Regions from separate parts of the Kocuria sp. ChxB genome, predicted to be linked through region 2. Evidence: predicted binding sites of a transcription regulator. Region 2 holds the regulator's gene; the other holds the start of a gene.

Region 1 (14,930 bases), 550 kb from region 2:
GTTCGCGCGGCGTTCAGTCAGGTCAGGTGGCGCAGACGGTCGATCGGCGTGTGCTGAGACCCGTTCACAGCCCCCGGAACAGCTCCACGACCTCCGCCGCCCTGGTCTCCCGGCAGGCCGCCGCGCCCGTGCCCGCCCACAGGTTCAGCCCCTCGGGGTCCGCGGACGACGCCGCCCGCATTGGTGCGGTCATGTAGTGCACCTGGGGGTAGCCGGTCACCTCGTGCGCGGCCATCCGGTCGGTGAAGCCGTTGCGCAGCGCTCGGGCCGCCCGCCCGGAGAACGCGCGGGTCACCAGGGTCTCCGTGTGGGTGCCGTCCAGCAGGACCTCCCGGTGAGCGGGCTTGGTGCCGGCCTCCACCGCAGTGAGGAACAGCGTGCCCACCTGCACGGCCGCAGCACCCCGCGCGAGGAGGGCGGCGGCGTCGTCCCGGCCCGCGATCCCGCCCGCGGCAACGAGGGGAAGGTCGGTCAGCTCCCGTGCGGCGTCGAGGAGAGCGGCCGTGGTGATCTCCTCCGGCTGCCCTGCCTGCCCGTGGGTTGCGCGGTGCCCTCCCGCCTCGACGCCCTGCACCACGATTGCGTCCGGGCGCAGCCGGGCCGCTGCCGCCACCTCCTCCGCAGACGTCGCGTTGAGCACGACGGCGCTGCCCGCGTTCCGCAACCGGGCGACGTCGTCCGCGGTGGGCAGGCCAAACGTGAACGAGACGAGTGGGACGGGGTGGGCCGTGAGGTGGTCGAGTTTCGCGGGGTACTCGTCGTCCACGTACGCGCCCGGCTCCGGGGCGGGCACGCCCAGCTCAGCGGCCACCGGGGCCAGGGCGCGGGCGTAGTTCGCCAGCGCGGTGGGATCGGACGGGTCCCGCTCGGGGACGAACAGGTTCACGCCGAAGCGGTCCGTGTGCGCCGCGACCTCGCGGACCTCCTCCGCCATCGCCTCAGTGCTCTTGTACCCGGCGGCGAGCATGCCCAGCCCGCCGGCGCGCGCGACGGCCACCGCGAGCGCGGGCGTGGACGGCCCGCCCGCCATGGGCGCCTGCACCACGGGCACGGGCAGGGTGGTCAGGGGGTTGGTCATGGTGTCTCCTTACACTGGCAGGCGTGTCCGCATCCCATGATCCCCGCCAGGCCCCCGTTCCGTCCTCCTCCCCCTCCGGGAACGACGACGCCGCCCGCCCCGTCATCAAGGTCACCGGCGTGGTCCTGCGCCGCGCCTCGGACGGCTGTGTGCTGACCGCGCGCAAGCGCGGGACCAGCATGTTCATGTTCCCCGGCGGGAAACCGGAGGCGGGCGAGACCCCCGAGGAGACCGGGATCCGCGAGGTGCGCGAGGAACTGGGGATCGAGCTGTCCGCCGCGGACCTCGTGCCGGTGGGCGAGTGGCACAGCGACGCCGCCAACGAACCCGGTCACGGGCTGCACAGCCACGTGTTCATGAGCACCGTGGCGCTGACGCAGACCCCGGTGCCGGCCGCGGAGATCGAGGAGCTGCGGTGGCAGCCCCTGGACGGTGTGGAGGACGTGCCGGATCTGGCGCCCCTGGCCCGCTGGTACGCGCTGCCGACGGTGCGGGGGACGCAGAGCTAGCTGATCCCCGGGGTGGCCTGGGTCTCGTGCGCACGCGAGATCTGGTCCGAGTTCTCCAGCATCCGCACGCGAGCCTTGCGGTTCACGATCTGAATGGCCGTGCCGACCGTGGCAAACACGGCGGTGTATGCCACGTAATACCACCCGAACTGGCGGTCCGGAACGATCAGGGTGAGGAGTGCCGCGAACCCCAGGAAGACGAAGAAGTAGAGCAGCCACGTCATAACCGTCCGCCACGCTGTGTGGGGATAGTACGGATCCGCCCTCAGGATCTCCTGCCGCCGGGGCTGGGACTCGCCCGAGTCGCCCACTGGTGCGCCTTTCGCAGACCTCCGTCCGCCATGGCGTGCCTCGAAGGCGTTCGGTTCGCTCGTGGACATCTCCGCCTCACCCGCTCGGGTCGTTCCACCGGGAATCTCCCGGCCTTCCACCGTCTCAGACAGCACAGGCCCGGACAATGACCCTTCGGGCACTCTCCCCCGCCGTGCGACCGGGGTGAGACGACGGATGGGGCCGGCCGTGCGGCGTCGTCGGCTGGACGGCGCCAGCGGCTTCGGAAGCGGCGCGCGAGAGTCGATCAGGCCGCGGGCGTATCGTCCCGCCGCGCCGCCCGGCGCACCTGCAGCGCACCCAGGAAGCCGAGCAGGATGAACCCGGTGGCGATCACGAGAGCCCACTGGGTGGCGTGCGTGAAGCCGGTGGAGAGGGCGTCGATCACGTGCTGCGTCTCCGGCCCGAGGGGGTGCTGCTCCGCCTGCGCCTGCAGCTGCGGGATCATGCCGCCCGCGGACTGGTGGGTGGCCTCCGCGAGCTGGTCCGCCTGGGCGGCGTCGAGCCCGGTGGCGTCCAGGGCGGCGGGCAGGGTGAGGCTCATGGACACGGACAGCGCCGCGCCCGCGAACGCCGTGCCCAGCGCCGAGCCGATCTGGCGGACGGTGCTCTGCGTCGCGGAGGCCTGCCCCGACGACGCCACGGGCACGTCCCGCAGCACGGTGCCGGTCAGCTGCGCGGACGCGAGCCCCAGGCCCACGCCGTAGACCACGAGCGGCAGCGCCACGAGCCACGCGGCGGTGCCCGGGCCCATGACCAGGGCGAGCACCACCACACCCACCACCTCGAGCCCCAGGCCGATCAGCACGGTCCCGGGCGCCCCGAACTTCGCGGCGAGGTGCCGGGCGGACGCGCCCGAGATGAACGCGCCGATGGCCATGGCCGCGAGCACCAGCCCGGACTGCATGATGTTCAGGCCCAGCACGTTGGTGAGGTACAGGGGGAGCACGAAGATGATCGCGAACTCGCCCACGGCCACCATGGCGGCGGCCAGGTTGCCCCACGAGAACGTGCGCACCTGGAAGAGACCGAGGTCCAGCAGTGCCGAGCGGCGCACCTTCGCGCGGTGGCGCTCCCACACCCCGAACAGGGCGAGCGCCACGAGCCCCACCACGAGCGCGATCGCCACGATGGACACCGGCGCCGTGGCGGGCCACACCCACCCGAAGATCGAAAAGTCCGCCGTGGGGGTGAGCCAGCCGATGGCCGGGCCCTCGATGATCGCGAACACCAGCGCGCCGAACGCAATGGCGCTGAGCATGGCACCGTCCACGTCCGCACCGCGTTCGCGCACGTCGCTGCGGGTGTTGGTGATGCTCGTCCACCCCACCACCGCGATGACCGCGGCGAGCGGCAGGTTCACCAGGAAGATCCAGTGCCAGGACGCCCAGTGGGTCAGCGCGCCGCCCACCAGCGGGCCGATCGCCGCGGCGCCGGACATCACCGCGCCCCACACCCCGAAGGCCGGGCCGCGGTACTTACCGCGGAACAGCGCGTTCACGGTGGACAGCGTGGACGGCATGATGAACGCCGCCCCGAGCGCCTGCACCGCGCGGGACGCGATGAGCGCCCCCGCCGTGCCGGACAGGGCCGCCAGCAGACTGCCCCCGGCGAAGACCACGAGCCCCACCATGAACATGGTCTTGCGTCCCCAGCGGTCCGCGAGCTTGCCCGTGGACAGCAGCAGCGCCGCGAGCAGCACCGCGTAGAGGCTGTTGACCCACTGCGCGTCCGTGAGGTTCAGCCCCAGGTCCTGGATGATCGCGGGCAGGGCGACCCCCACGATCGTGCCGTCCAGCACGATCATTCCGAGCCCCGCAGCGAGCGCTCCGAGGGCCACCCAGTCCCTGCGGCTCGGGGCGTCCACGGTGGCGACGCCGCCGGGTTGGGCTTCCGCCGCTGGTGTCGACGCCATGGGGGGCCTCCGCTTCGTGCTGGTTCTCGGTCCGCGACCGTCCGTGCTCCACCGGGGCAGGGGGTCCGTTCCCACCCTGGCCCCGGCCGGTGGCCGGCTGGGACGGGCGAGTGTTCTCGCGGGAAGACTATCCGCTCACCGTGTGAACGTGCAGGGACCGGTGGCGGACGTCGTGATCGTCGTGTGCCTACCGCTCACGGGAGGCGGGACGTCAGGTCCGGCGCATGACCGTGGCGGAGTCCACGGTGACGTCGCCGGGACCGGGTGCGGCGGCGTCGTCGTCCGTGAGGCCCGGGAGGGTGACGTCCCAGAACGGCGTGGGCCCCGCGATCCCCAGCTCCTGGCGCGGCACGGCATGGGTGTCCTGGGTGCGATCGTCCACGGGGGCGCGCAGCAGGGTGGCGGTGGCCCAGCCGTGGGTGAGGAGGTAGTGGTCGCTCTCGGGTTCCTCCGGACCGGTCTCCGCGCTGTAGGTCACCGCGATGTGCTTCTCGTCCCCGCGCCCGATCTGTGCCTGGACCGCGCCGAAGCTCGCGAGCCGGGCGGGCTTGAGCCCGCGCAGCCGATCCGGGGACACGTCCGGGACGTTGACGTTGAGAATCCACTCGTCGAACGGGCGCTGCTCCCAGCGCTCCAGGGCGTAGCGGGTGACCAGCAGGGCCGTGTCCCAGTGCTGGGGGGCACCGGAGGTGATGGACACCGCGATCCCCGGAATCCCGTGGGACGCGCCCGTGAGCACCGCACCCACGGTGCCCGAGTGCAGAGTGGCCTTGCCCGTGTTCGCGCCCAGGTTCACGCCGGAGAGAATCATGTCCGGGCGCTGGCCGAAGGCCCCGTAGGAGGCCAGGAACGCGATCAGCGCGGGGGCGGCCTTCACCCCCACGCACTCCACGCCCTCGGGCATCCGGGGCGGTTCCGCGGGGACCAGGGCGATCCGCCCGTCGATCTCCTCGCCGGACAGGGACGAGCTGGCGCCCGAGTACTCCTCGGCGGGGGCGGCCACCTTGACACTGTGCCCGCGGTCCAGCGCGGCCTGCGCGAGCACCGACAGTCCCGGGGACGAGATGCCGTCGTCGTTGGTGACCAGGATGTGCATGGGATCCATGGTGGCACGCGGCCCGGGCCCGGACCAGGGTGGCGTCCCCTGTGACCAGGCCCGTCAGGAGAGGGTGCGCACCGTGATCTGGCGGGCAAACTTCTCGATGGTCGTGCGGTTGCCGGTGCCGAGCCCGCGGCGGGCCACGTTCAGCGCTCCCGCCGAGGCACCCAGGGCCACGGCATCCACCAGGTCCAGCCCACGGGCCAGCCCCACGGAGATGCCCGCGGTCATGGAGTCCCCCGCCCCGCGGTGGTCCAGCGGCGTGATGGACGGCGCCGAGACCTCCCGCACGGTGTCCTTCTCCACGAGCAGCGCCGGGTCCTTGGCGCGCGAGACCACGACGGCGCCCGCACCCCGTTCCACGAGCGCCCGGCCGGCGTCCACGAGGGACTCGGGGGTGTCGTCCGAGCCGAGGTCCAGGTCCCGGACCTCCTCGTGGCTGATCTTGAGCACGTCCACGTGGGCGTCCACGGCGGCCAGCGCAGGAGCGCCGCTCAGGTCCGCGACCACGGTGGTCCCCGCGTCCCGGGTGTCCCGGATGAGCCGCCCGAAGAACGACGCCGGCAGCACGTCCCCGGGTTCCGCGCCCGTGACCGTGAGGACGTCCGAGGCCAGGGCGTCCACGAACGCGGTGCCGTAGAGGTCGTCCAGCTCGTGGCGGGAGAGCTCGGGCGGGGGCATGTGGGCCACGGTCTCCCGGTCCTCACCGCGCAGGTCGTACACGTAGCCGCCGTTGCCGTACCCGTAGCGCACGGCGTTGACCTGCATCCCGAGCCCGTCCAGCATGGAGCGGATCAGGGTGCCCAGCTCACCACCGAAGGGACCGTTCACGGAGACGTCCGCGCCCAGGGAACCGGCCATGCGGGCCACCCACAGGCCCTGCCCGCCGGGGTGCATGTGCACGTCCGACTCGTGGGGGCTGCGGTTGCGGTTCGCCGCCGGCTCCGTGATCTCCGTGATCAGCAGCGGCGTGGGAACCAGGATGGACAGGCGCGGCGCGGCGCCGGAGCGGGTCTCGGTCACGAACGAAAGCTACATCACACCATCCCTGGTGAACAGCACATGGAGGTGCCACCATGGTGGGATGAATTCCACCGCACCGGTCCGCATCGTGGAGGGTCAGGCCGCGAGCGAGCACACCCTGCAGGCCCTGAGCGCGTACTTCAGCGAACTGGACCACCGGATCGACGGCGGGTTCGACCCCGAGCTCACCGAGGTCTCCGGCCCGGAGGACGTGACGCCTCCCCACGGGGACTTCTTCCTCATGACGGACCTGGTCACAGGAGCCGTGATCGCCTGCGGAGCGGTCCGGCGGATCGACGACGAGCGCGTGGAGCTGCGCCGGATCTGGGTCACCCCGGAGCACCGCGGCAGGGGCCACGCCCGCGCCCTGGTCCGAGCCCTCGAGAACAAGGTGCGCTCCTTCGGCGCCACCACGGCCGTGGTCTCCCTGAACCCGGAGATGACCGAGGGCATCGCCATGTTCCGCAACCGCGGCTACGAGCCCGTGGAGCCCTTCCACCGGGACACCACCGCCTCGGTGTTCCTGGGGCGGGTGCTCTAGGGCCTCAGTCCCGCGCGTCCCGCGTCCTCTTGTCGTTCGCCTTCTCGATGGCCTCCACCAGCTCGTCCTTGGTCATGTCCGAGCGGCCCTGCACGTCCAGTTCCTGGGCGATCCCGTAGAGGTGCTCTTTGGAGGCGTTCGCATCCACTCCCCCGGCGGTGTCCTCGGAGTTGAGCCCGCCCTGCTCCGCGCTGGCGTCCGACGGGCCGTTCTCCTCCTTGGGCTCCCAGTGGTCCCCCACCTTCTCGTGGGTGTGCTTCACCGCGGCCCACGCGGTGCGGGCCGCGCGGGACTCGTCGTGGTACTCGTCCTCCGCAGAGTCGTACGCCTGCGCGAACGTGTCCTGCGCCTTCTCGTCCGAGCGCCGCAGCGTGGACGGAATCTCGTCCTGACGTGCGCGACCGTTCTTCCCCGCCTTGGGCACGGTGTCCTCCTGCTGCTGGGAACGTCTCTGGTGCTTCGATTCTAGGAACGACGACGCCGCCCGCCCCACCCTTTCGGGCCCGACGTGGCCCCCGTGCGCCTTGAGCTGAATCCACTCAACTTTGATGCCCCAATCCTTGGCACCTTGCCGGGAAGAGTGCTAATTTATGAGCAGTTGAGTCAGGGGTACTCAAGGAACGTGACGGCTCCTCGTCCACCGGTTTCACGGGGGCTCCGGGGCGCACCACGGACGAGTCGCACAGGAAAGGAACAGCAGTCATGGCAACCTTCGATCCGTTCTCCGAGGTCCAGAACTTCGCCAACCAGGTCCTCTCCACCCGCAACGGCCTGGAGCAGATGCCCATGGACCTCTTCCGCCGGGGCTCCAACTACTACCTCGCCGCTGACCTCCCGGGCATCGACCCCACCAGCGTGGACGTGGACGTGGACGGCCAGCTGCTGACCATCCGCGCGCAGCGCCGCCTGCCTTCCGCGGAGAAGGACACCAAGTGGATTGTGCGCGAGCGCCGCAACCACTCCTTCGTGCGGCAGCTGAACCTGGGCCAGGGCATCGACACCGAGAACATCACCGCCGCATACGACAACGGCGTGCTGACCGTGACCATCCCCGTGTCCCCCAAGTCCCAGCCGCGCAAGATCCAGGTGGCCACGGGCCAGAACCAGGACAACGTGGTGCTGGAGAACCGCCAGCAGGAGCAGCAGGTCGAGTCCGGCGAGGACTCCGAGAGCTGACCGCCCCGGCGCCAGTCGGCACGCACTGAGTGAGCCACGAGGGCCCGCGGGAGATCCCGCGGGCCCTCGGTCACGCCCGGCGGCCTGGGACTCACCCCGCGAAGAAGAACCGGGTCAGGTGGAAGAACACCGGTGCCGCGAAGATCAGGGAGTCCATCCGGTCCAGGATCCCGCCGTGGCCTGGGATGAGCGCCCCGAAGTCCTTGATGCCGCGGTCCCGTTTGAGGCTGCTCATCACGAGCCCGCCCACGAAACCCAGCAGGCAGGACACCAGGGCCAGCACCCCGGCCTGCCACGGGGTGAACGGGGTCAGCCACCACAGCGCCGTCCCCAGAGCCGTGGCGGAGAGCACCCCGCCCACGAAGCCCTCCCACGTCTTGTTCGGGCTCACGGTGGGCGCGATCCGGTGCCGGCCCACGGTCTTGCCCCACAGGTACTGCAGGACGTCCGAGCCCTGCACCACCACGGCGAGGAACAGCAGCAGCGCGCCCGCCTCCACGCCACCGGAGCCCACGGCGGAGCCGTCCGCCGCGGCCCTGCCCTCGTGGATGGCCACGGGCAGCTGCAGCACCGCCGGGAGGTAGCTCAGGGCGTAGACGCACACCATGAGCCCCCACTGGCTCAGGGCGGCCCGGTGCAGGAACGACTCCGTGCGCCCGGACAGCGCGAGCAGCACGGGCAGGAACAGGAACGCGTACACCGGGATGAAGATGGCGAACATCCCGTACCAGTGCTCCCACACGAACCAGAAGTGCAGCGGGGCGAGAACCACCATGATCCAGCTCAGCACCCTCCGGTCCCGTTCCCCGGGCGGCAGCAGGTTGGCGAACTCCCGCAGGGCCAGCAGGGACAGGGCGAGGAACAGCAGCACCACCGCGGTCTCCCCCAGTGCCAGGCTGCCCACGAGCACCGCCACCATGATCCACCACGCGAAGATCCGCTGCCGCACGTTGAGCAGCGTGGCCCGCAGCCCTTCCGACGCCGTGCGCCGGTACATCATCTCCGCCACCACGGTGGCGAGCACCAGGAACCCCAGCAGCCCGGCGAGGAACCACCACGTGGGTCCGCCCAGCAGTCCGAACTCCACGGCGGCCTACCCCCTCTCCCGCAGTTCGCGCGCCACGGCCCGCAGCCGGGTGACCACGGTCAGCGCGCACCCCAGCGCCACGAGCACGAGCGTGACCCACAGGACGCTCCCGCGCGGCCACCCCCACCACGGCTCGGTGGCGCTCAGCAGGATCCCCGCCAGGAGCAGCCACATGCGCCGCTGCTTGGGCAGCACCCCGCCGAACTGCTGCGCGCACCCCACGCTCACACCCAGGGTCCGCACGTAGGCGGTGAGCACCGCGAGGCCCCCGGCCAGCCACCCCAGGGCAGCACCGCCCGCCACGGACGACGCCGCCCAGCCGGCTCCCGCGAGCAGGGCCAGGTCCGAGATCCGGTCCGGCACCTCGTTGTAGAGCTCCCCCGTGGGTGTGCGCAGCCCGCCCTCCACGGCGAGCATCCCGTCGAACATGTTGCACAGCAGACGCAGGGGGATGCAGAGCGCGGCGAGGACGAGCGCGAGGGTGCGGGCGGCGTCGTCCGCGTGGACCGAGACCACCAGGCACCCGCAGCCCACCAGGGAGACGAGCACCGAGGCCACCGAGATGTGGTTGGGGCGCAGTCCCGCGCGCTGCAGGGCGCCGGCGATGGCGGTGGCCCACCCGGCGGAACGCTGCGGGATGGGCCTGCGCAGGGGGTCGGTGGTGGCCATGCGGCGTCTCCTGGGGCCGTGGGGACTGTGGATCTGCGCCAACTGTGGCACACCCGCGGCCCCGTGGTGGTTGGATGTCCACAACCGTGCCACCTCGAGTCCACCGGGAGACCACCGTGCACAGCAGAACCCCTGACGAGCCCGCGCAGCCATCACCTCCGGGCCAGGCGCGGTTGACCTGCGGGAACGAGCAACGCACCGCACTGGGAGCCACCGTGACGCACCGTGCCCACCCCCCGGGGTGGTGGAGCCCGGTGAGCGCGCTGCGTGACCACGCCGTGGCCGGTGCCTGGAGCTTCGCGGAGGCCACCGCGTTCTTCGTGGTCCCGGACGTGTGGCTCTCCGCGGTCGCGGTCCGGAACCTGCCCCGCGGACTCGCGTGCGCCGCGTCGGCCACCGCGGGTGCCCTGGTGGGCGGCGCCGTGATGCACCGCTGGGGTGCCCGTGTTCCCGGTGACGACTCGGCGCGGATGCTCGCCCGGATCCCCGCGGTCTCCTCCGCGATGGTCGCGCGGGTGGAACGGGACATGGCCGCCCGCGGGTTCACGGCCGTGCTCCTGGGCCTCTGCGGGGCACCCCCTACAAGCTCTACGCCCGCACCGCCGGGCTGCGCGGTGATCCGCTGCACCGGTTCCTCGCGTGGTCCGTGCCCGCACGGGCCCCGCGCTTCGTGGTGGTCACGGCCGCGGTCGGCGGGGTCTCCGCCCTGCACGGACGGCTCTGGCCGGACGCTCCGGAACGGGTGCGGTGGGCGATCTTCGGCACCGGGTGGACCGCGTTCTACGCGTGGTACTTCCGCACGGTGGGCCGGGAATGAGAACGGGCCCCGGGCAACGACCAGGACGGTCGGCACCCGGGGCCCGTTGAGCCGGTGCGAGGGACGCTCAGCGGCCCATCCAGCGCACCACCCGGTCGAGGTCCTCGGTGGCCCGCTTGGACCACACCATCAGGGCGTACACGTGGGGGCCGCCCTCGCACACCACGGTGGTGGTGTCCACGCCCGCGCGGACCAGGTCCGTGACGAACTCCATGGTGTCCGGGAACAGCATGTCCCGGTCACCCTGCAGCACGAACGTGCGCGGCAGGCCGTGCACCTCACCGAACGCGGGGCTCACCATGGGGTCCGTCACCTCGCGGGTTCCGGCCCACCAGCGGCCGGCCGCGCGCGGGCCCTCGGTGTCCAGCATGTGGTCCACGGAGCGGTACTCCTCGATCTCCGGATTGCTCACTGTGGCATCGACCCACGGGGACACCAGGATGAGCCCTGCGGGCTGCTCGGCACCGGCCTCGCGCAGCCGCATGGCCTGAGCGACCGCCAGACCACCGCCGGCGGAGTCACCGGCGAGGAAGACCCGCGGGGACAGGGACCGCGCCAGGGACCACACGCCGTCGGCGAGCGCCAGGGCCTCGTCCACCGTGTGATCCGGAGCGAGCCCGTAGCCCGGCACCACCACGGTGGCCCCGGTGCGCTGCATGAGGGCGTCGATCCACCGCCAGTGCGTCCCCGTCATGGGGTGCACGTACGCCCCACCGTGCCAGTGGATGACCACCGGCGCAGCCGCACGCTCCAGGGCGGGCCTGGGACGTGCGATGACCACCGGGCGCCCGGCCACCATGACCTTCTCGAACGTCGCCCGCTTGTGCATGGACTTGTGCGGGGCGGCCTCCTCACGGGAGCTCGCCAGCGAGGCCAGCAGCTTCTGCTCGGACTCCCACACGTCGGGAAGCACCCGCAGACCCTGGTTGGTCGCGCGCAGCGCGGGATCAGCGGGCACGAGGACCACGTCCGGGGTCCCCTCCCGGGCCGCAGGGCCGTCAGCGCCCGGGGCCTCGTGGCCCGGGACGTCCGCTGCGTGACGCCCGTGGCGCCGCGCGCGGTGCTGCTCGGCCACGGTCCGCTCGTCGTCGGGCACCCCCAGGGGTGCCGACGCCGCATGGCGGGCCCCGGCCGCAGCGGCCGCAGACCCCGCGGCAGCCGAGGGCCCACCGGATGCCCGGCCCACAGGGGCGGAGTTCTCCACGGTGGCACCGGCACCTTCCGGAGCCTCGGCAGCGGCGGTTCGGCCACCCGGGCCGAGCTCACCCCCGACGGCGGACCGGTCGTGGCTCGACGCTTCCCCGCGCGCGGCCTCCTCCTCGGAAGAACCACGGTGGTGGGCGGCCACCCCGGCTGCACCTGCCGCCGCACCGGCCACGGCCGCCCCGGTGTGCTGACCCGAACCGCGGTGGCGGTGGGCCGAGTCCGCGCGGTGGCGACCCCTGGCGTGGGAGTGGCGTGCGGCGTCGTCGTCCGCGTGGTCCGCTGCGTCCGCGGTGGAGGCGGCGGTCTCGCGCAGCAGGGACTCACCCTCCACGTCCACGTGCGGCAGGATCTTGTCCAGCCAGCGCGGCAGCCACCAGGCCTTCTCGCCCAGCAGGCGCATGACCGCGGGGATCAGCAGCATCCGCACCACGAACGCGTCCAGCAGCACACCGCCCGCGAGCGCGAAGCCGATGGGCCGGATCATGGACAGCTCCGAGAAGATGAAGCCCGCGAACACGGAGATCATGATGATCGCCGCGGCCGTGACCACGGAGCGCCCGGCGCGGAAGCCGTGGACCACGGCCTGGCGCGCGGGGTGCCCGTGGACGTAGGCCTCGCGCATGCCGGAGACCAGGAACAGCTGGTAGTCCATGGCCAGGCCGAACAGGATGCCGACCATCAGGGTGGGCAGGAAGCTCAGGATGGGCCCGGGATCGTGCACGCCGAACAGGGCGCCGCCCCAGCCCCACTGGTACACCGCGACCACGGCGCCCAGGGACGCCAGCGCCGAGAGCAGGAAGCCCAGGGTGGCGATCACGGGGACCAGCACGGAGCGGAACACCATGAGCAGCAGCAGCAGCGAGATGAGCATGACCACGCCGAGGTACAGCGGCAGCTTCTCGCCGAGCAGCTGGGAGACGTCGATGTTCGCGGCGGTGGTGCCCGCCACGCCCACGTGGACGTCCTCCTGGGACTCCAGGTCGCCGTTGAGGTCGCGGATGCTGCCCACGAGCTCCTCGGTGGCCGCCTCGGCGGGCCCGGACTCGGGGATCACCTGGATCACGCCGGTGGCGCGGTCGTCCGTGAGCTGCCCGGGCAGCACGTTGGCCACGTCCTCCTGGGCGGCCAGCTGGTCCGAGACCACGTTGATCTTCTCCTGCGCCTCGGCCTTGCTGAGGCCCTCGGGCAGGTCCACGACGACGGCGATGGGACCGTTCTCGCCGGCCCCGAAGTCCTCCGCGATGCGCTGGTACGCCTTGTACTGCGTGCTGTCCTCGGCCTCGATGGAGGCGTCCGGCAGACCAAGGCGCATGCTCTGCGCGGGGATCGCCAGCACGATCAGCACGGCCGCGCACGCCAGCGTGGTGATCCACGGGTGGCGCAGGTGCAGGGGCACGTTGTGCTCGTCGATGCTCTCCTCGTGCGGCGCGGCGTTGCGCTGCTTCTTGGGCAGCACCCGCCGCCCGGCCAGCGAGAGCAGCGCCGGGGTGAGGGTCAGGGTCAGCAGCAGGGCCACCAGGACGGCCAGTCCCGCCGTGGTGCCCATGAGCCCCAGGAAGGGGATGCCCGTGACGTTCAGCGCCACCAGGGCCACCATCACCGTGAGCGCCGCGAAGAACACCGCGGTGCCGGAGGTCCCCACGGCCAGACCGATCGACTCGCGCACCTCCACGCCGCGGCGCAGCTGCTGGCGGTGCCGGTTGAGCACGAACAGCGAGTAGTCGATGCCCACCGCGAGGCCCAGCATCACGCCGAGCATGGGCGTCACCGACATCATGTCCACCGCACCGGAGAACGAGAGCGTGATGCAGGTGGCCACGGCCACGCCCAGCAGCGCCGTGAGCACGGGGAGCGCGGCCGGCACGAGGGCCCGCAGCATGATGAGCAGCACCAGCCCGGCCACGACCACGCCGATGATCTCGGACGGGCCCAGCAGCGCGGTGATGTCCTGCGCGATCTCCTGGGAGAACTCCACACCCACGCCGTCCACCGGGTGGGTACGGACGGCGTCCATCACGGCGGTCTTGGTGTCCGCCTCCACCGCGTTCTGCTCCTGCGTGAAGTTCACCACGCTGATCGCGGAGTTCTGGTCCTCGGAGACCACGCGGTAGTCGCCCATGCGCTCGTAGCTCTGCTCACCCTGCTCGAGCTGGGCCTTCTGCTGCTCCAGCTGGTTCGGGTCGATCCCCTGCTGCTTGAGCACCTGCTCCGGGCTCACCCCGGGCGGGAGGCTCTTCTGCAGCTGGGCCATCTGCTTCTCGCCCTGTTCCAGCTTCTGACGGCCGTCCTCGAGCTGCTGCCGGCCGTCGTCCAGCTGCTGCTGGCGCTCGAACGGGTTGACGGTGGAGTCCACCCCGGAGACGTCCTCCGTGGCCTTCAGGGCGTCCTCGATGCCGTCCCTCTGGGCCTGGGTGAACTCCGAGCCGTCCTCGGTGTAGAACACCACCCGGCCCGTCCCCTGGTTGGCCTCCGGCATCTCCGCCTTCAGCTTGTCCGCCAGGTTCTGCGTCTCGGTCCCGGGGATCGTGATGGCGTTGCTCAGGTGCACCCCCGAGACGGCCACCCCACCCACGGCCAGCGCCAGGACGGCGAGCCACACCAGGATCACCGCCCACGCGTGGGCGGCCGAGCTCTTGCCCAGCCTGTACAGAAGTCGTGCCACGGAGGTTCTCCTACTGAGTCGTCTGTGCGGTGAAGTGTCTGGCGGGAGCGCCGCGCGGGGCGGCTGCGGATCCCAGGTGGTGCCTGTCCGGGGTGGTCCCGGTCGGTGCGCTGGTCTCGTTCGGTGCGGTGGTTCTCTGCCGCTGCGGTGGTTCTCGGGTGCTGCGGTGGTTCTCGGGCGGGGGGACGACGCCGCGGCGTCAGGTGTCGAAGCCCCTCCCCAGCACCTCCAGGGCGGTGGACAGCAGCTCGTCCCAGATCTGGCGCCCCCGCTCGTCCAGGACTCCGCCGGTGCGGGCCAGCCACTCGTCCAGGCACTCGGCGAGCGAGTTGATGAGGGTGGTGACCACGAGGTGCGTCTGGAACGGGGTGTACTGCGGCAGACGCTCCCGCAGCACCTCGTTCAGGCGCTCCACCACCATGCGGGTCACCCGGTAGCCCCACAGGGAGGCGGCCTGGGTCTCCTGCACGTCCACGGAGAACACCGGCTGGAGGTCCCCGATGAGCACGCGGGCGCGCAGCGCTCCGATCAGCTGCCGGTAGACCTCACCGAGCGATGCGGTCTCCGGTTCGGTGGGCTCCGGGAGGTCGTCCAGCACGGTGTCGATCAGCTCGGTCACCAGCTCCGAGAGGTACTCGAAGGCGGCGTCCTGGGCCGAGGGGAAGTGGTTGAAGATGGTCCTGCGTGACACTCCGGCGCGTTCTGCCAGACCGTTGACGCTCACACCCTCGGTGCCCAGCTCCGCCGTGAGCTCCCCCGCCGCGGCGATGATGGCCCGGCGGTTGCGCAGCCTGATGGCCTCGCGCTTGTCCTTCGGC
Region 2 (14,930 bases):
GGGGATCCCGCGACCATGACCTCCCGCGCGTTCGCCACCGGGCTGCCCGGCGAGTGGGGCGGCACGATCGTGACGATCTGCCTGGTGCTGCTCGGCTACTCCACGGTGCTCGGCTGGGCCTACTACGGAGAGCGCAACGTGGAGCGGCTCGCGGGCGCCCGCGCGGCCATCGTGTACCGGGTGATCTTCTCGGTCGCGGCCGGCCTGGGTGCCCTGGCACCCCTGGCGCTCGTGTGGACGTTCTCGGACATCATGAACGGGCTCATGGCCATCCCCAACCTGATCGGACTGGTGCTGCTGTCCGGGCTGGTGGTGCGGGAGACCAAGCTGTACCTGGACCACGACCCGACGTTCAACGCCACCACGGAGCAGATCAACGAGTTCATGGGCACCCACCCCGGGGCGCTGGACGCGCAGCTGCACCACACGGTGGACCTCAGCTCCCCGAACCCGGCGCTGTCCGAGACCGGTTCCGCGCCGGGCCCCGCGGCCACCACGGGCCGCTGAGCCGCGGCGTCGCCTACTGCTCGGCGGGGAGCTCCCGCACCTCGACCACCTGGGCGATGGTGTGGGTCTCCCCCGCCGCCAGGCGCACCGGGGAACCCATGACGTTGCCGGCCTCGACACACAGCATGGTCTTCCACTCGTCGTCCGCGAAGTCGCTCATGCCCACGGCCTTGTCCGCCCACGGGTTCCACACCACGGTGCTGTCCGAGCCCTCCTTGCCGATCACGAGCTCACGGCCGAGCGCGGGATCCGCCACGCGCACCTCGCCGCGGTGGGCGAACACGGCGTCGGTCTCCCCCGTGAGACGCAGCTCGCCCTGCTGGACGCGCTGCTCCTTGGCCACCTTGTCGTAGTAGGAGGCGCCCTCCAGCCCGGACACCGTGACCCGCTCGGAGTCCCCCACGTGCAGGTAGGTGTGCAGGGCCTCCTCGACCTCGAAGGTCTCCGAGCCGGTGTTGGTCACGGTGAGCTCCAGGCGGAGCGTGTGCCCGGCGGTCATCCGGAAGCGCGCGGAGAAGTCGTGGGGGAACACCTCGCGCAGCTCCGGTGCGACGTCCTCGGAGGTGAGGGCGAACTCGGCGAACGGGTCGCCCTGCTCGTCCTCGCCCTGCTCGGCGAGCGTCCACTCCGTGATGCGCGCGAAGCCGTGGGCGGGCTCCATGTCCCCGGTGCGGCCGGGGCCGAACCACGGGAAGCACAGGGGCACGCCGCCCCGGATGGCGCGGCCCGTCTCGTTGTACGCGCGGGAGGACACCCACAGCACGGGCTCGTGCCCCTCCGGGGCCCAGGACAGTGCGTGGGCTCCGTAGCTCAGCACCGCTCCGTGGCCGTTGGGGCCGGACAGGGTCAGGGGTTCGGGCAGTCGTGTCATGCCTCCACCTAAGCACGCTCCCCGGTCGTTGCCGAGGAGCACCACGGCAGGTTACCGCCGGGTTACGAATCGCTGGGCGCCGCCGTCTCCGGCTCCGACACCTCCTGCTTGAACCACTCGAAGGCCTGCTGGTGGGACTCCGTGCGGCGCACGAAGAACCAGGAGACCCCCAGCACCGCGAGCCACACGGGCACCGCGACGAGACCGGCGGCCGTCTCGCTGTCCGTGCTCAGCGCCCACACCACGAAGGCGAAGAACGCCATCACCACGAAGCACATGGGCACACCGCCCGGCATCTTGTACTCGGAGGCGGCGTGGCGCTGCGGGAACTTCCGGCGGAAGCTGATGTAGGAGATCAGGATCATGGTCCACACGAAAATGAACAAGGTGGAGGCCACGGACGTGATCAGCGTGAACGCCTCGATGATCGAGTCCCCGGCGTAGAGCACCGGGATGGTCAGCAGCAGCACCAGGGCCGTGAGGAACAGGGCGCGCACGGGGACACCCACCTTGTTCAGCCCCCGGAAGAACCGCGGCGCACTGCCCTCGGCGGAGAGCCCGAACAGCATGCGGGACGTGGAGAACACCCCCGAGTTGGAGGAGGACATCGCGGAGGTCAGCACCACGAAGTTCACCACGGAGGCCGCCGCTCCGAGCCCGGCCAGGGAGAACATGGCCACGAAGGGCGACTGCTCCGGGTCGATCGAACGCCACGGGGTGACCACCAGGATGGCCAGCAGGGAGCCCACGTAGAAGATCAGGATGCGCAGGGGCACGGAGTTGATGGCCCGGGGCAGCGTGGTACGGGGATCGCGCGCCTCGGCCGCGGTGGTGCCCACGAGCTCCACGCCCACGAAGGCGAACACCGCGATCTGGAAGCCCGCGACCACGCCCATGGCCCCGTTCGGGAACCAGCCGCCGTCGTTCCACAGGTTGGACACCTGCGCCACGTGCCCGTCCGGGGACGTGAAGTGCGTGAGGGCCATGACGGCCCCCACCACGATCAGCGCGAGGATGGCCACGATCTTGATGAGCGCGAACCAGAACTCCATCTCCCCGAAGCTCTTCACGCTCATGGCGTTGAGCAGGAACACGATGACCAGCACCGCCACCGTGGGCAGCCACAGCGGCACGGTGGGCCACCAGAACTGCACGTACCCGGTGATGGCCACGAGCTCCGCGATCGCGGTGACGATCCAGCAGAACCAGTAGGACCAGCCCACGAAGAACCCTGCCCAGGGGCCGATCAGGTCCGCCGCGAAGTCCGCGAACGTCTTGTAGTGCAGGTTGGACAGCAGCAGCTCACCCATGGCCCGCATCACGAAGAAGAGGAAGAAGCCGATGGCCATGTAGACGAACACCACGGCGGGGCCCGCCAGGGAGATCGTGCGGCCCGAGCCCATGAACAGCCCGGTGCCGATGGCACCGCCGATCGCGATCAGCTGGATGTGGCGGTTGCTCAGACCTCGGGCGGGTCCGGAGTGGGAGTGGGGCGGCGACACCGCGGTGGAGCTGTTGGTCATGGCTCACGAGGGTACACGGGCATTCCTGGACGTCGTGGCCTGGGGCACACCGCGCCGCGGTGCCTGCCACCGGGTGTGGACGCGCGCCGTGGGAACGCCAAGGGCCCCGTGCCACCCGGAGACTCCGGGGGCACGGGGCCCTGGTGCCGGGCGGGGTCACCGTGCGGAGCACCCCGTTCCGGGGAGGCTTCCGGCGGCGCCACGCCGAGGTGCTGCCGTCAGCGCACGCGGGCCGAGCTCGCGGTCCCCGGCAGCACGTAGCTGTCGATCGCGCCCGGGTGGCCGTCCATGAAGCCGTCGATCTGCAGCTTGGAGGCGCGCAGCTGCGGGTCGTTGCGCAGGTAGTGCTTGGTCTCGCGGGCCACCAGACCGGAGAGGATCACCAGACCGATCAGGTTGGGGATGGCCATGAGACCGTTCATCAGGTCCGCGAAGGACCACACGATCGCCAGGGGCACGCTGCAGCCCACGAACACCACGGCCGAGAAGAACACGCGGTAGGGCATTACCGAGCCGCGCCCGAAGAGCCGCTCCATGCACCGCTCGCCGTAGTAGGCCCAGCCCAGGATGGTGGAGTACGCGAACAGGACGAGCCCGAGGGTCACGATCAGGTGCCCCCACGCCCCGGGGAGGCCGTGGCTGAAGGCGTCGCCGGTCATGGTGGCCGCGAAATCCTCGCCCTGCTCCCACACCCCGGTGGTCACGATCACGAGGCCCGTGCAGGTCACCACCACGATGGTGTCGATGAAGGTCTGGGTCATGGAGACCAGGCCCTGGCGCACCGGGTGGGTGGTCTGCGCCGCTGCGGCCGCAATGGCCGCGGAGCCCATGCCGGACTCGTTGGAGAAGATGCCGCGTGCCACGCCCATCTGCACCACCACCATGATGGCCGAGCCGGTGAACCCGCCCACGGCCGCGTGGCCGGTGAAGGCGGAGGTGAAGATGGTGGCGAACGCGGCGGGCACGGCCTCGATGTTGACCACCAGGATGAACAGGGCGCCCAGCACGTAGAACAGGATCATCACGGGCACCAGCGCGGAGGTCACCTTGCCGATGGACTTGATGCCGCCCACGAGCACCAGCAGGGTCATGACCGCGAGCACGAGACCCGTGATCCACACGGGCACGCCGAAGGACGACTCCACGTTCGCGGAGATCGAGTTGCCCTGGGTCATGTTGCCGATCCCGAAGGACGCGAGCACCGCGGCGATCGCGAAGAACAGGGAGAGGAACTTCCCGAAGCCATTGGGAATGCCGCGGAACAGGTAGTACTGCGGGCCGCCGGAGATCTCCCCCTTGGCGTCCCGGGCGCGGAAGCGCACGCCCAGGAACGCCTCCGAGTACTTGGACGCCATGCCCAGCACACCGGTGACCCACATCCAGAACAGGGCGCCGGGGCCGCCGATCGAGATGGCCGTGGCCACACCCACGATGTTGCCGGTGCCCACGGTGGCCGCGAGCGCGGTGGTCAGGGCCTGGAACTGGGAGACGTCACCGCCGGGGGCGTCCTTGTCCTTGCGCTCGAACAGGGCGAGCCGCAGGGCAGGAATCAGCTTGGTGACCTGCAGCCCCGCCAGCCGGGCGGTCAGCAGGATGCCCGTCCCGAGCAGCAGCGGCATCAGGACGAACGGCCCCCACACGACGCCGTCGATCGTGTCGAGGATGGTCTGGAGCGAATCGAGCATGGAGGTGTCCCTCGTTCGAGCGGGAGGCGCGGAGCCACGGATCAACTGTGAAGCAGGTCACTGCTGGGCACAGTGAACCACATCGCACGCCTGTCCCACCGCCCATTCGGCTTCGTTGCGACGGTGTTGGGCCACGGGTGTCACGGAACGGGCACGAAGACGCCGCGCGGCCGGCCCCCGGCCACGCAGCAGCTACCGCCGGGCCGCGAGCACCAGCCCCAACGAGACCACGGCGCACACCGCCATGCACACGAGCATGGGGACAGCGGTGAACTCTCCCCCGAGCCCCGTGAGCGGCGTGACCGCTCCCGCCATCGCAAACTGTGCCGTGCCCACCACGGCGGCACCCGTGCCGGAGAGCCCCCGGGACTGCGCCCGGCGCTGCGCCAGGGCCACGGAGTTGCCCAGCACAAAGCCCATGCAGGACTGCGCGAGGAAGATCAGCACGAGGGTCGCAGTGCCCACCACGCCCAGCAGTGCGAGCACGAGGTTGAGCGTGGAGAACACCGCGAGCCCGCAGACTCCCGCGAGCAGCAGGGGCTGCGGCGCGCGGGACCCCACGAGCCGTGTGTTGAGGATTCCCGTGGCGATCGACCCGCACGCGTTCACCGCGAAGATCACGGAGTAGCCCAGCGCACTGAACCCCAGCACGTTCTGAACCACGAACGAGGACGCGGAAATGTAGGAGAACAGCGCTCCGAACGCGAAGGCGAACCCCAGGGCGTGGAGGGTGAACCGCCGGTCCCCCACCACCCGCACGGCGTTGCGCAGGATCCGCCCCACCCCTCCCGCGGCGCGCGCGTGACGCGGCAGCGTCTCCGGGATCACGAGCACCGAGCACGCGAGCATCACCGCCCCGAAGACCGCGAGCACCGCGAAGGCGGTGCGCCAGTCCGCCACGGTGGCGATCACCCCTCCCGCGAGCGGGGCCACCACGGGCGCCAGGGAGGTGATGAGCGAGAGCACGGAGTACATCTGTGCGGCCCGGTGTCCGCGGGCGATGTCCGAGACCACCGCGCGGGCGATCACCACACCGGCCGCCCCGGAGATCCCCTGCAGCAGCCGCAGCGCGAGCACCACCCCGATTCCCGGCGCCAGGATGATCCCCACCGACGACAGCAGGAACACCAGGTTGCCGGCCACCATCAGCCGGTGGCGCCCCACCACGTCCGAGAGCGGGCCGAGCAGGAACTGCCCGCCCGCCATGCCCACCATGTAGGCGGTCAGACTCAGCTGGACCAGGCTCACGGGCGTGCCGAACCACTGCGCCATCTCCGGCATGGACGCGAGGTACATGTCCGTGGCCATGGGGCTCACCGCCGAGAGCACACCCAGCGAGCCCACGAGCGCGATCCGGTCCCAGCGCGGCGGCAGCCCCAGCCGGCTGCGGACGGCCCCGGGCCTGCCGGGCGCGGAGGCGTGCGGCTCGTGGTCCTGGGGCATGCGGTTCTCCTGCGCGGCGCGGGTGGCGGGTGGCCCTCCATCGTAGGGTCCGCCCGCCACGCCGTGACCTCCCGTGACGGCCCGCCTAGGATGTTCCTCGATGGAATCCAGCGACCAGACACCCCAGGCTCCCCAGAACGACGCCGCCCTGCCGGCCTCCCCCGCCGACGCTCCCGAGGGCACCGCCACGCCCGCGGCCTTCCACCGCCAGCCGTACTCCTTCGTGCGCCGCGGCGACCGGCTCTCCCCCAAGCGCCAGAAGTCGTGGGACGAGCACGCCGGTGAGTGGGTCCTGGACATTCCCCGCGTCATGACCGACACCTCCGTGGATCCCTCCTACCGGCTCGACCACGAGGCGGTCTTCGGACGGACGGCACCGCTCGTGGTGGAGATCGGCTCGGGGCTGGGTGAGGCGATCGTCGCGCACGCCGCCGCGCACCCGGAGCTGGACCACCTGGCCGTGGAGGTCTACAAGCCCGGCGTGGCGGACCTGCTCATGAAGGCCGCCCAGGCGGGGGTGACCAACGTGCGTGTGGCGCAGGCCAATGCCCCCGAGGTCCTGGAGCACATGCTCGAACCGGCATCGGTCCGCGAGCTGTGGGTGTTCTTCCCGGACCCGTGGCACAAGACCCGCCACCACAAGCGCCGCCTGGTCTCCCCCGGTTTCGCGGAGCTCGCCGCGCGCGTGCTCGAACCGGGCGGACTGTGGCGGCTGGCCACGGACTGGCAGGAGTACGCCGTGGTCATGCGCGAGGTCCTGGACGCCGCAGAGGCCGAGTTCGAGAACGTCCACCCCGGCCCGGCCGCGGACGACGAGCACCCCGACACCGGGTGGGCACCGCGCTGGGACGGCCGGATCCTCACGAGCTTCGAGCGCAAGGCCACCGAGGCCGGGCGCGTCCCCCGGGACCTGACCTACCGGCGTCGCTGACCCGGCGGCGAGAAGAATGCCGACCCGGGCGGTTCGGCCGCTGAGACCACGGATGTGACCCCGTGACCCTCCGCCCGGGATGCCACGGAGTGGGCAGATGCGCAGGAACCCCGCACCAGCTCGTGGTGCGGGGTTCCGTCGTGCCGTGGCACCTCGCTCCACTCAGGACGCGCTGCGGCTGCGCTTCGTCCCGCGTGCGGACGGGGCATCAGTGGCGGCGGTCTCGCGGCCACCGTGCTCCGGCCGGGCCGGGCGGTAGAGCATGAGCGCCTGCGAGACCTTGCGGGGCGCCCGGCGGGTGCCGCGGGCGATCCGCACCACGTCCCCCTCGGAGCCCGCGGTGAAGATCATGTCCCGCTCGCGCCGTGCCTCGCGCTCCCGGTCGAGCTCCTCGCTCAGCTCGGTGACCCGGGACTGCAGCGCCTGCACCTGGTTCTCCAGCTGCATGATGCGCTTGATCCCCTCCAGGGACACCCCCTCCTGGGAGAGCTCCTGGATCTGGCGCAGCTTCTGCACGTCCATCTGGGAGTAGCGCCGTGCCCTGCCGGAGGCGCGGGACGGTGTCACGAGCCCCATGCGGTCGTACTGTCGCAGCGTCTGCGGGTGCATGTCCGCGAGCTCGGCCGCCACCGAGATCACGAAGACGGGCTGGGTGAAGTCGATGGGCATCTCAGACCGCCGCCTCCTCGCTCAGGGACGCACGGGGATCGAAGCCCTCCGTGGCCCGGGCGAACTCGCGCAGGGCCTCCTGCGCGGCGTCGTCGAGATCCGCGGGGAGCTGGACCTGGACGGTGACGATCATGTTGCCCGTGGTGGACCCGGACGTGAATCCCTTGCCCTTCACGCGCATGCGGTGCCCGGAGGACGTGCCCGCCGGGACCTTGAGGTTCACGTGGCCCTCGTCCAGGGTGGGCACCTGAACGGTGGCACCCAGACCGGCCTCGCTCACGGTCACCGGGACCGTGACGTGGACGTCCTGGCCTTCCCGGGTGAAGAACGGGTGCTCCTTGACCTTGACGGTCACGAACAGGTCCCCGTTGCCGCCCGGGCCGGTGTGGCCCTTGCCCGCGATCTTGAGCCGCTGGCCGTCCTTCACGCCCTTGGGCACGCGCACCGTGGTGGTCTGCCCGTTGCCCCGGCGCAGCTTCACGGTGGTGCCGTGGTACGCGGAGCGCAGCGGGATGGTGGTGGTCGTGTGGATGTCCTCGCCCTTGGTGGGCGGGGCCTGGTAGCCGCCGAAACCACCCTGGCCGCCGAAGCCACCACCGGTGCTGAAACGGGTGTCCCCACCCTGGGCACCGCCGAACTGCGCGAACAGGTCCTCGAACCCGCCGCCGCTGGACGTGGTGTAGCGCCTGCGGCCGCCGCCACCGCCGTTGAACAGGTCCCCGAAGATGTCCTCGAAACCTGCACCCCCGGTGCCGCCCGCGGGCCCACCGGCCGTGAAGCGTGCACCCGAGCCCATGGCCCGGATGGCGTCGTACTGCTCACGCTCCTCCGGGTCGGAGAGCACGGAGTTCGCCTCGGTGATGTCCTTGAACTTCTTCTCCGCGGCCGCGTCCCCCGGGTTCTGGTCCGGGTGGTACTTGCGGGCCAGTTTGCGGTACGCCTTCTTGACGTCTTCCGGGGATGCGTCCTTGGAGACGCCCAGGACGCTGTAGAAATCCTTGTCGATCCAGTCCTGACTGGCCATGACGCCTCCTTCCTGTGAAATCTTCCTCAGTAGGACTCGGGGCGGGTCCCGTCATGTGGACCCGCCCCGAGGTGTTGGTGTGCTCTACGGCTGCGCCGCCACGGCCACCTGGGCCGCCCGGACCACCCGGTTGCCCACCTTGAAGCCCGAACGCAGCACCATGGACACGTGGTCTGGCTCCACCTCGTCGGTGGGCTGCTGCATCACGGCTTCGTGGACGTTGGGGTCGAAGCTCTCCCCCACCTCACCGATGCGGGTGAGACCCTTCTTGCCCAGGGCGTCCTCGAGCTTGGTGGCGATCGCCGCGAACGGGCCGTCCTCGAGGTCGCCCGCCTTGCGGGCGGCGTCGATGTCGTCCAGCACCGGCAGCAGCGCGGAGACCAGCTCGCCCGAGACGAAGTCCCGCAGCTGGTCCTTCTCCCGCACCGTGCGGTTCTTGTAGTTCACGAACTCCGCCTGCAGGCGCCGCAGGTCCTCGAGCCGCTCGTCCGCGAGCCGCTGGGCCTCGGAGTCGCCCTCCGGGGCGGCGTCGCCGGTCGACGACGCCGCGTCCGCGGACTCCGCGTCCTGGGACTGGGGGGTGTCGAGGATGTCGTCCACGGTGAGCCCCCCGTTCTGGGATGCGTCCTGCTGGTGCTGAGCGGGCTGCTCCGGATCCTCCGGCACGGACTGGCCGTGGCCCTCGGTGTTCTCGGAATCGCTCATGCTCACTTCTTCCCGTCGTTGTCGTCGTCCACGACCTCGGCGTCGACGATGTCGTCGTCCGATGCCTGGGCGCCCTCGGCACCGGCGGCGCCAGCCTCGGCGCCCGCGGCACCCTCGGCCTGGGACTGGGCGTACAGGGCCTCGCCGATCTTGGTCTGCGAGGTCTGCAGCTTCTCGAACGCGGTCTTCACGGCGTCGTCGTCATCGCCCTCGAGCGCGGCCTTGACGGCGTCCACGTCCGCCTGGACCTCGGTCTTGACGTCCTCGGGGATGGCGCCCTCGTCGTCCTTGATCAGCTTCTCCACCGAGTACGCGGTCTGCTCCGCGTTGTTGCGGCGGTCCGCGGCCTCGCGGCGCTGCTTGTCGGCGTCCGCGTTCGCCTCGGCGTCCTTGACCATGCGGTCGATGTCCTCCTTGGACAGCGAGGTGCCGCCCGTGATGGTCATCGACTGCTCCTTGCCGGTGCCCTTGTCCTTGGCGGACACGTGCACGATGCCGTTGGCGTCGATGTCGAAGGTGACCTCGATCTGCGGCATGCCGCGCGGGGCCGGCGCGATGCCGGTCAGCTCGAACGTGCCCAGGTTCTTGTTGTCCCGGGTGAACTCGCGCTCACCCTGGAAGACCTGGATGGACACGGACGGCTGGTTGTCCTCCGCCGTGGTGAAGGTCTCGGAACGCTTGGTGGGGATGGCCGTGTTGCGCTCGATGAGCTTGGTCATCACGCCGCCCTTGGTCTCGATGCCCAGCGACAGCGGGGTCACGTCGATCAGCAGCACGTCCTTGCGGTCGCCCTTGAGCACACCGGCCTGGATGGCGGCGCCGATGGCCACGACCTCGTCCGGGTTCACGCCCTTGTTGGGAGCCTTGCCGGCCATCTCCGTGACCTTCTCGGCCACGGCGGGCATGCGGGTGGAACCACCCACGAGCACCACGTGGTCGATGTCGGAGACGTTGATCCCGGCCTCGGTGATGACGTCCTTGAACGGCTTCTCCGTGCGGGCCAGCAGGTCCTTGGTGAGGTCCTCGAACTTGGCGCGGGAGAGCTTCTCGTCCAGGTGCACCGGACCCTCGGGGGTCACGGACAGGTACTGCAGGGAGATGGTGGTGGAGGTGGCCGAGGAGAGCTCCTTCTTGGCCTGCTCCGCGGACTCCTTCAGGCGCTGCAGGGCGATCTTGTCCTTGGACAGGTCCGCACCGGTCTTGGACTTCACCTGCTCCAGCAGCCAGTCCACGATCCGCTGGTCCCAGTCGTCGCCGCCGAGGCGGTTGTCGCCGGCGGTGGCGCGGACCTGGATGGTGGAGAAGTCGTCCTCGTCCTTGCCGACCTCCAGCAGGGAGACGTCGAAGGTGCCGCCACCGAGGTCGAAGACCAGGATGAGCTCGTCCTCCTTGCCCTTCTCCAGGCCGTAGGCCAGGGCCGCGGCGGTGGGCTCGTTGACGATGCGCAGCACGTTCATGCCCGCGACCTCGCCGGCCTCCTTGGTCGCCTGGCGCTCGGCGTCGTTGAAGTACGCGGGGACGGTGATCACGGCGTCCGTGACCTTGTCACCCAGGTAGGACTCCGCGTCCGCCTTGAGCTTCATGAGCGTGCGGGCGGAGATCTCCTGCGGGGTGTACTTCTTGCCGTCGATCTCGGTGGTCCAGTCGGTGCCCATGTGGCGCTTCACGGAGGCCACGGTGCGATCCACGTTGGTCACGGCCTGGCGCTTGGCCACGTCACCCACGAGGGTCTCGCCGTCCTTGGAGAACGCGACGACGGACGGGGTGGTGCGCGCACCCTCGGCGTTGGCGATGACGACGGGCTCGCCGCCCTCCAGCACTGCAACCACGGAGTTGGTGGTGCCGAGGTCGATTCCTACTGCACGAGACATTCTCTGTCCTTTCGTTGGAGCGGGGCGGTCCGGGGCTCCCCGTAGGGCTCCTGATCCGGACCGTCAATCCTTGAGCTTTCGAGACTCAAGTTTACTCATTGAGTCGGCGGTGTCAACCTAAGTTGAGTCCGCTTCACTCAAGACTGCGGAGTCGGCGGTCCCCGGAATTCTGCGGATGAGTTAGGGCGACTACCGATTCGACGTTACAATCGTGGGTTTGTACGCCCAGGGCGAAATACTGCCCGCTTCCGGGCGCGCGCCCACCACGTCCACGGGAGACCACACACCTTCACGAGATCGCACACTCCCCCGCCGCAGTCAGGAGAACTGTCTTGAGCACGCCACCGCATTCCCCGGAATCGGAACCGCAGCAACCCCCCGCCCACCACGGCTCCTCCGCCGGATCCACGACCCGCAGCAGGCCGCGGCAGATCTTCGACGAGCTGACGTACCCCCACGGCATCCACCCGGCACTGGTTCCGGGCGTGGGTGTGGAGGACCGCAAGGTGCGGTTCTCCACGGACAAGGCGGTGTTCATCATCACCGCCCTGCTGATCGTGGGCTTCATCGCCTGGGGTGTGCTGGGGACCGAGAGCCTCTCCGCCGTCTCCTCCACCGCGCTGGCCTGGGTCACGGAGAACACGGGGTGGTTCTTCATCCTGCTCTCCACCGCAGCCGTGTTCTTCATGCTCTTCATCGGCTTCACCCGCACCGGGCGCATCAAGCTCGGCCGTGACGACGAGGAGCCCGAGTACTCCTTCTTCTCCTGGCTCGCCATGCTCTTCGCCGCCGGGATGGGCATCGGGCTCATGTTCTACGGGGCCTTCGAGCCCATGACCTACTTCGAGAGCGGAATTCCCGGCTTCTCCCACGTGGCCGAAGCCGGGGAGGAGTCCATGGCGGTGTACGCCCTCGTGCAGTCCGCCTTCCACTGGGCACTGAACCCGTGGGCCATCTACGCCGTGGTCGGCGTCTCCGTGGCCTACGGCGCCTACCGCCGCGGCCGCGCACCCCTGATCTCCCGCGTGTTCACCGCGCTGCTGGGTCACAAGCGCGTGGACGGGCCCCTGGGCAAGCTCATCGACGTCTTCGCCATCTTCGCCACCCTGTTCGGCACCGCGGCCTCCCTGGGCATGGGCGCCATGCAGATCGGCTCCGGCATCTCGATCGTGGGCGGCATCGGCGAGCTGGGCAACAACGTCCTGATCCTGCTCATCGCACTGCTGTCCGTGGGCTTCATCATCTCGGCGGTCTCGGGCGTCTCCCGCGGCATCCGCTACCTCTCCAACATCAACCTGACGCTCGCGTTCGTCCTGGCGCTGTTCGTGTTCTTCGTGGGACCCACCGTCTACCTGCTGACGCTGATCCCCTCCACGTTCTCGACCTACATCTCCGAATTCCTCTTCATGACCGGCCAGTCCGCGGCGTGGGGACCTGAGAGCGCCGAGTTCTCCAACACCTGGACCGTGTACTACTGGGCCTGGTGGCTCTCCTGGTCCCCGTTCGTGGGCATGTTCATCGCCAAGATCTCCCGCGGGCGCTCCATCCGCCAGTTCGTGACCGTGGTGCTCGTGGTCCCGGCTTCCGTGTGCGTGCTGTGGTTCATCGTCTTCGGCGGATCGGCCATGTACTTCGCCAAGAACGGCGCGGACCTCTCCGTGGAGGACGGCGCGGAGTCCATGCTGTTCGGCCTCTTCGACCAGCTGCCGCTGACCGGGGTCACGTCCGTGCTCGCCATGGTCGTGATCGGCATCTTCTTCATCACCAGCGCGGACTCCGCCTCCGTGGTCATGGGCACCATGACCCAGCGCGGGCGCCCCGAGCCCAGCAAGTGGATCGTGGTCTTCTGGGGCGTGTGCCTCTCCGGCATCGCCATCGTGATGCTGCTGGTGGGCGGCGACGACGCCCTGGCCGGGATGCAGAACCTGGTGATCGTCTCCGCGCTGCCGTTCGCGTTCATCCTGGCGTTCATGATGGTGGCGCTCTACCGCGACCTGCGCAACGATCCCGCCACCCTGCGTACGCGCTTCGCGCTGTCCGCGGTGGAGAAGGCCGTGTCCACGGGCCTGGCCGAGCACGGCGACAACTTCGCGCTGCAGGTGGAGCACGCCGAGGGCCACCGTGCCGCCGGCGACTCCTTCGACTCGCACGATCCGGCCATCACCGAGTGGTACCGCCAGACGGACGAGAACGGGGACGAGACGGACTTCCAGTACAAGTCCCGCTGGGTCTCCTCCGCGGTGGACGACATCGTGGATCAGACGCCCCAGGACGAGGCGCCGTGGGAACAGACCACCCCCCACAACGCCAACCAGAAGTAGTGCGGGGGCGGTGACGCCCTCCTGAGAAGCACCGACCAACGGGGTGCACGTCCACGGACGTGCACCCCGTTGCTCATGGGCGGCGGCACCCGTCAGTGCTCCCCCGTCTGCCGGGAGTCCGGCGTGCGCAGACCCACGGCGGCCACCACCAGCACCGCGAGCAGCGCGAACGAGATCTGCTGCGAGTGCACGAACGCGAGGACGGTAGCGGGGTCCCACGCGCCAGTGGGCAGGGCGGTGCCCACCACGGATGCCATCACGGTGCCCACCAGCGCGAGCCCCACGGCATTGCCCACCTCCTGGGCGGTGTCGTTCATGGCCGATCCCATGGAGGTGTGGCTCTCGGGCAACGCCCCCATGAGTGCCACGGCCCCCGTGGTCATGATGGTCCGCATGGCGGCCGTCATCATGAGCATCCCCAGCGCGCACCACACGAACCCGTGGCCCACGGCGTAGACCCACACCCCGAGGCTCGCGAGCAGCAGCAGGACCGCACCGGTGGAGGTCCGCCGGTGCCCCCAGGCCGCCACCGCGCGGTCCACGAAGGGCCCCGCCCCCAGCATGCCCACCACGAACGGCAGGTTGGCGAGCCCGGCCTGCAGGGGGCTCCACCCCCAGGCGAACTGGTAGAGCTGGGTGGACACGAACATCACGCCGGCCATCGCGGTCATCACTGAGGTCTGCAGGATCGCGGACCCCCGCACCGTGGGGATGCTCAGCAGGGACAGGTCCAGCATCGGGTCCACCGCGGTGCGCTCCCGCCACACGAACCCGGCGAGCGCGAGCAGCCCTCCCGCCAGGATGCCCAGGGTGCGGAGGTCCAGCCACCCGTACTCCACTCCCGCGGTGAAGGTGTAGAGCAGCAGCCCCAGCGCCGCCACCGAGAGCACGGCCCCGGGAACGTCCGTGCCGCCGCCGCGACGGTCCTCATCCCGGTCCGGGGAGAGCCCCGCGCGCACGCCGATCCACGCGAAGAGCGCCACGGGGGCGTTGAGCACCAGCAGCATCTGCCACGGCATGTGCTCGAGCGCGAGTCCCGCCAGGGTGGGCCCCAGGGCGAAGCCGATGAGGGAGACGGTCATGACCAGGCCGATGGCGCGGACCCGGAGGTCGTCCCGGTCGAAGAGCCGGAACAGCAGGGACATGGTGATGGGCGCGATCAGCGCCGCGAAGGCTCCGGAGACGGCGCGCACCGCGATGAGCTGCGCGGGGGTCTGGACGAGCAGCACGGCGAGTCCCGCGAGTCCGAAGAGCGCGAGACCCCACGAGATGGTGCGGCGCCTCCCGAGACGGTCCCCCAGAGTGCCCCCGACCATGAGCAGCCCGCCGAAGGTGAGGGAGTAGGCACCCACGATCCACTGCAGGTCCGTGGGGCTGGCG

The links. The regulator HspR, encoded in region 2, represses chaperone genes until heat shock. The targets are predictions, from matches to a motif close to AAGTTGAGTCNNNNNGACTCAACTT.
Region 1: P8S73_RS07975 (Hsp20/alpha crystallin family protein) is a predicted target of HspR. The motif match lies at 7,017-7,041, and genes of this name have one in related genera.

What each region holds. Positions count from the first base shown of each region.
Region 1 is NZ_CP121123.1:1,791,570-1,806,499, reverse strand. Features, by position in the region: gene P8S73_RS08015 (nitronate monooxygenase family protein) at 65-1,078, opposite strand; gene P8S73_RS08010 (NUDIX domain-containing protein) at 1,102-1,587, shown strand; gene P8S73_RS08005 (hypothetical protein) at 1,584-1,811, opposite strand; gene P8S73_RS08000 (MFS transporter) at 2,165-3,832, opposite strand; gene surE (5'/3'-nucleotidase SurE) at 4,044-4,928, opposite strand; gene P8S73_RS07990 (1-phosphofructokinase family hexose kinase) at 4,992-5,954, opposite strand; gene P8S73_RS07985 (GNAT family N-acetyltransferase) at 6,016-6,495, shown strand; gene P8S73_RS07980 (ChaB family protein) at 6,500-6,919, opposite strand; gene P8S73_RS07975 (Hsp20/alpha crystallin family protein) at 7,198-7,671, shown strand; gene P8S73_RS07970 (phosphatidate cytidylyltransferase) at 7,763-8,758, opposite strand; gene P8S73_RS07965 (CDP-alcohol phosphatidyltransferase family protein) at 8,765-9,427, opposite strand; gene P8S73_RS07960 (hypothetical protein) at 10,074-10,244, shown strand; gene P8S73_RS07955 (MMPL family transporter) at 10,312-14,112, opposite strand; gene P8S73_RS07950 (TetR/AcrR family transcriptional regulator) at 14,312-14,930, opposite strand, start outside.
Region 2 is NZ_CP121123.1:1,239,311-1,254,240, forward strand. Features, by position in the region: gene P8S73_RS05440 (sodium:alanine symporter family protein) at 1-507, shown strand, start outside; gene P8S73_RS05445 (D-hexose-6-phosphate mutarotase) at 521-1,378, opposite strand; gene P8S73_RS05450 (amino acid permease) at 1,441-2,901, opposite strand; gene P8S73_RS05455 (sodium:alanine symporter family protein) at 3,120-4,586, opposite strand; gene P8S73_RS05460 (multidrug effflux MFS transporter) at 4,779-6,029, opposite strand; gene trmB (tRNA (guanosine(46)-N7)-methyltransferase TrmB) at 6,130-6,960, shown strand; gene P8S73_RS05470 (heat shock protein transcriptional repressor HspR) at 7,123-7,629, opposite strand; gene P8S73_RS05475 (DnaJ C-terminal domain-containing protein) at 7,631-8,653, opposite strand; gene P8S73_RS05480 (nucleotide exchange factor GrpE) at 8,738-9,364, opposite strand; gene dnaK (molecular chaperone DnaK) at 9,361-11,229, opposite strand; gene P8S73_RS05490 (BCCT family transporter) at 11,562-13,550, shown strand; gene P8S73_RS05495 (MFS transporter) at 13,643-14,930, opposite strand, start outside.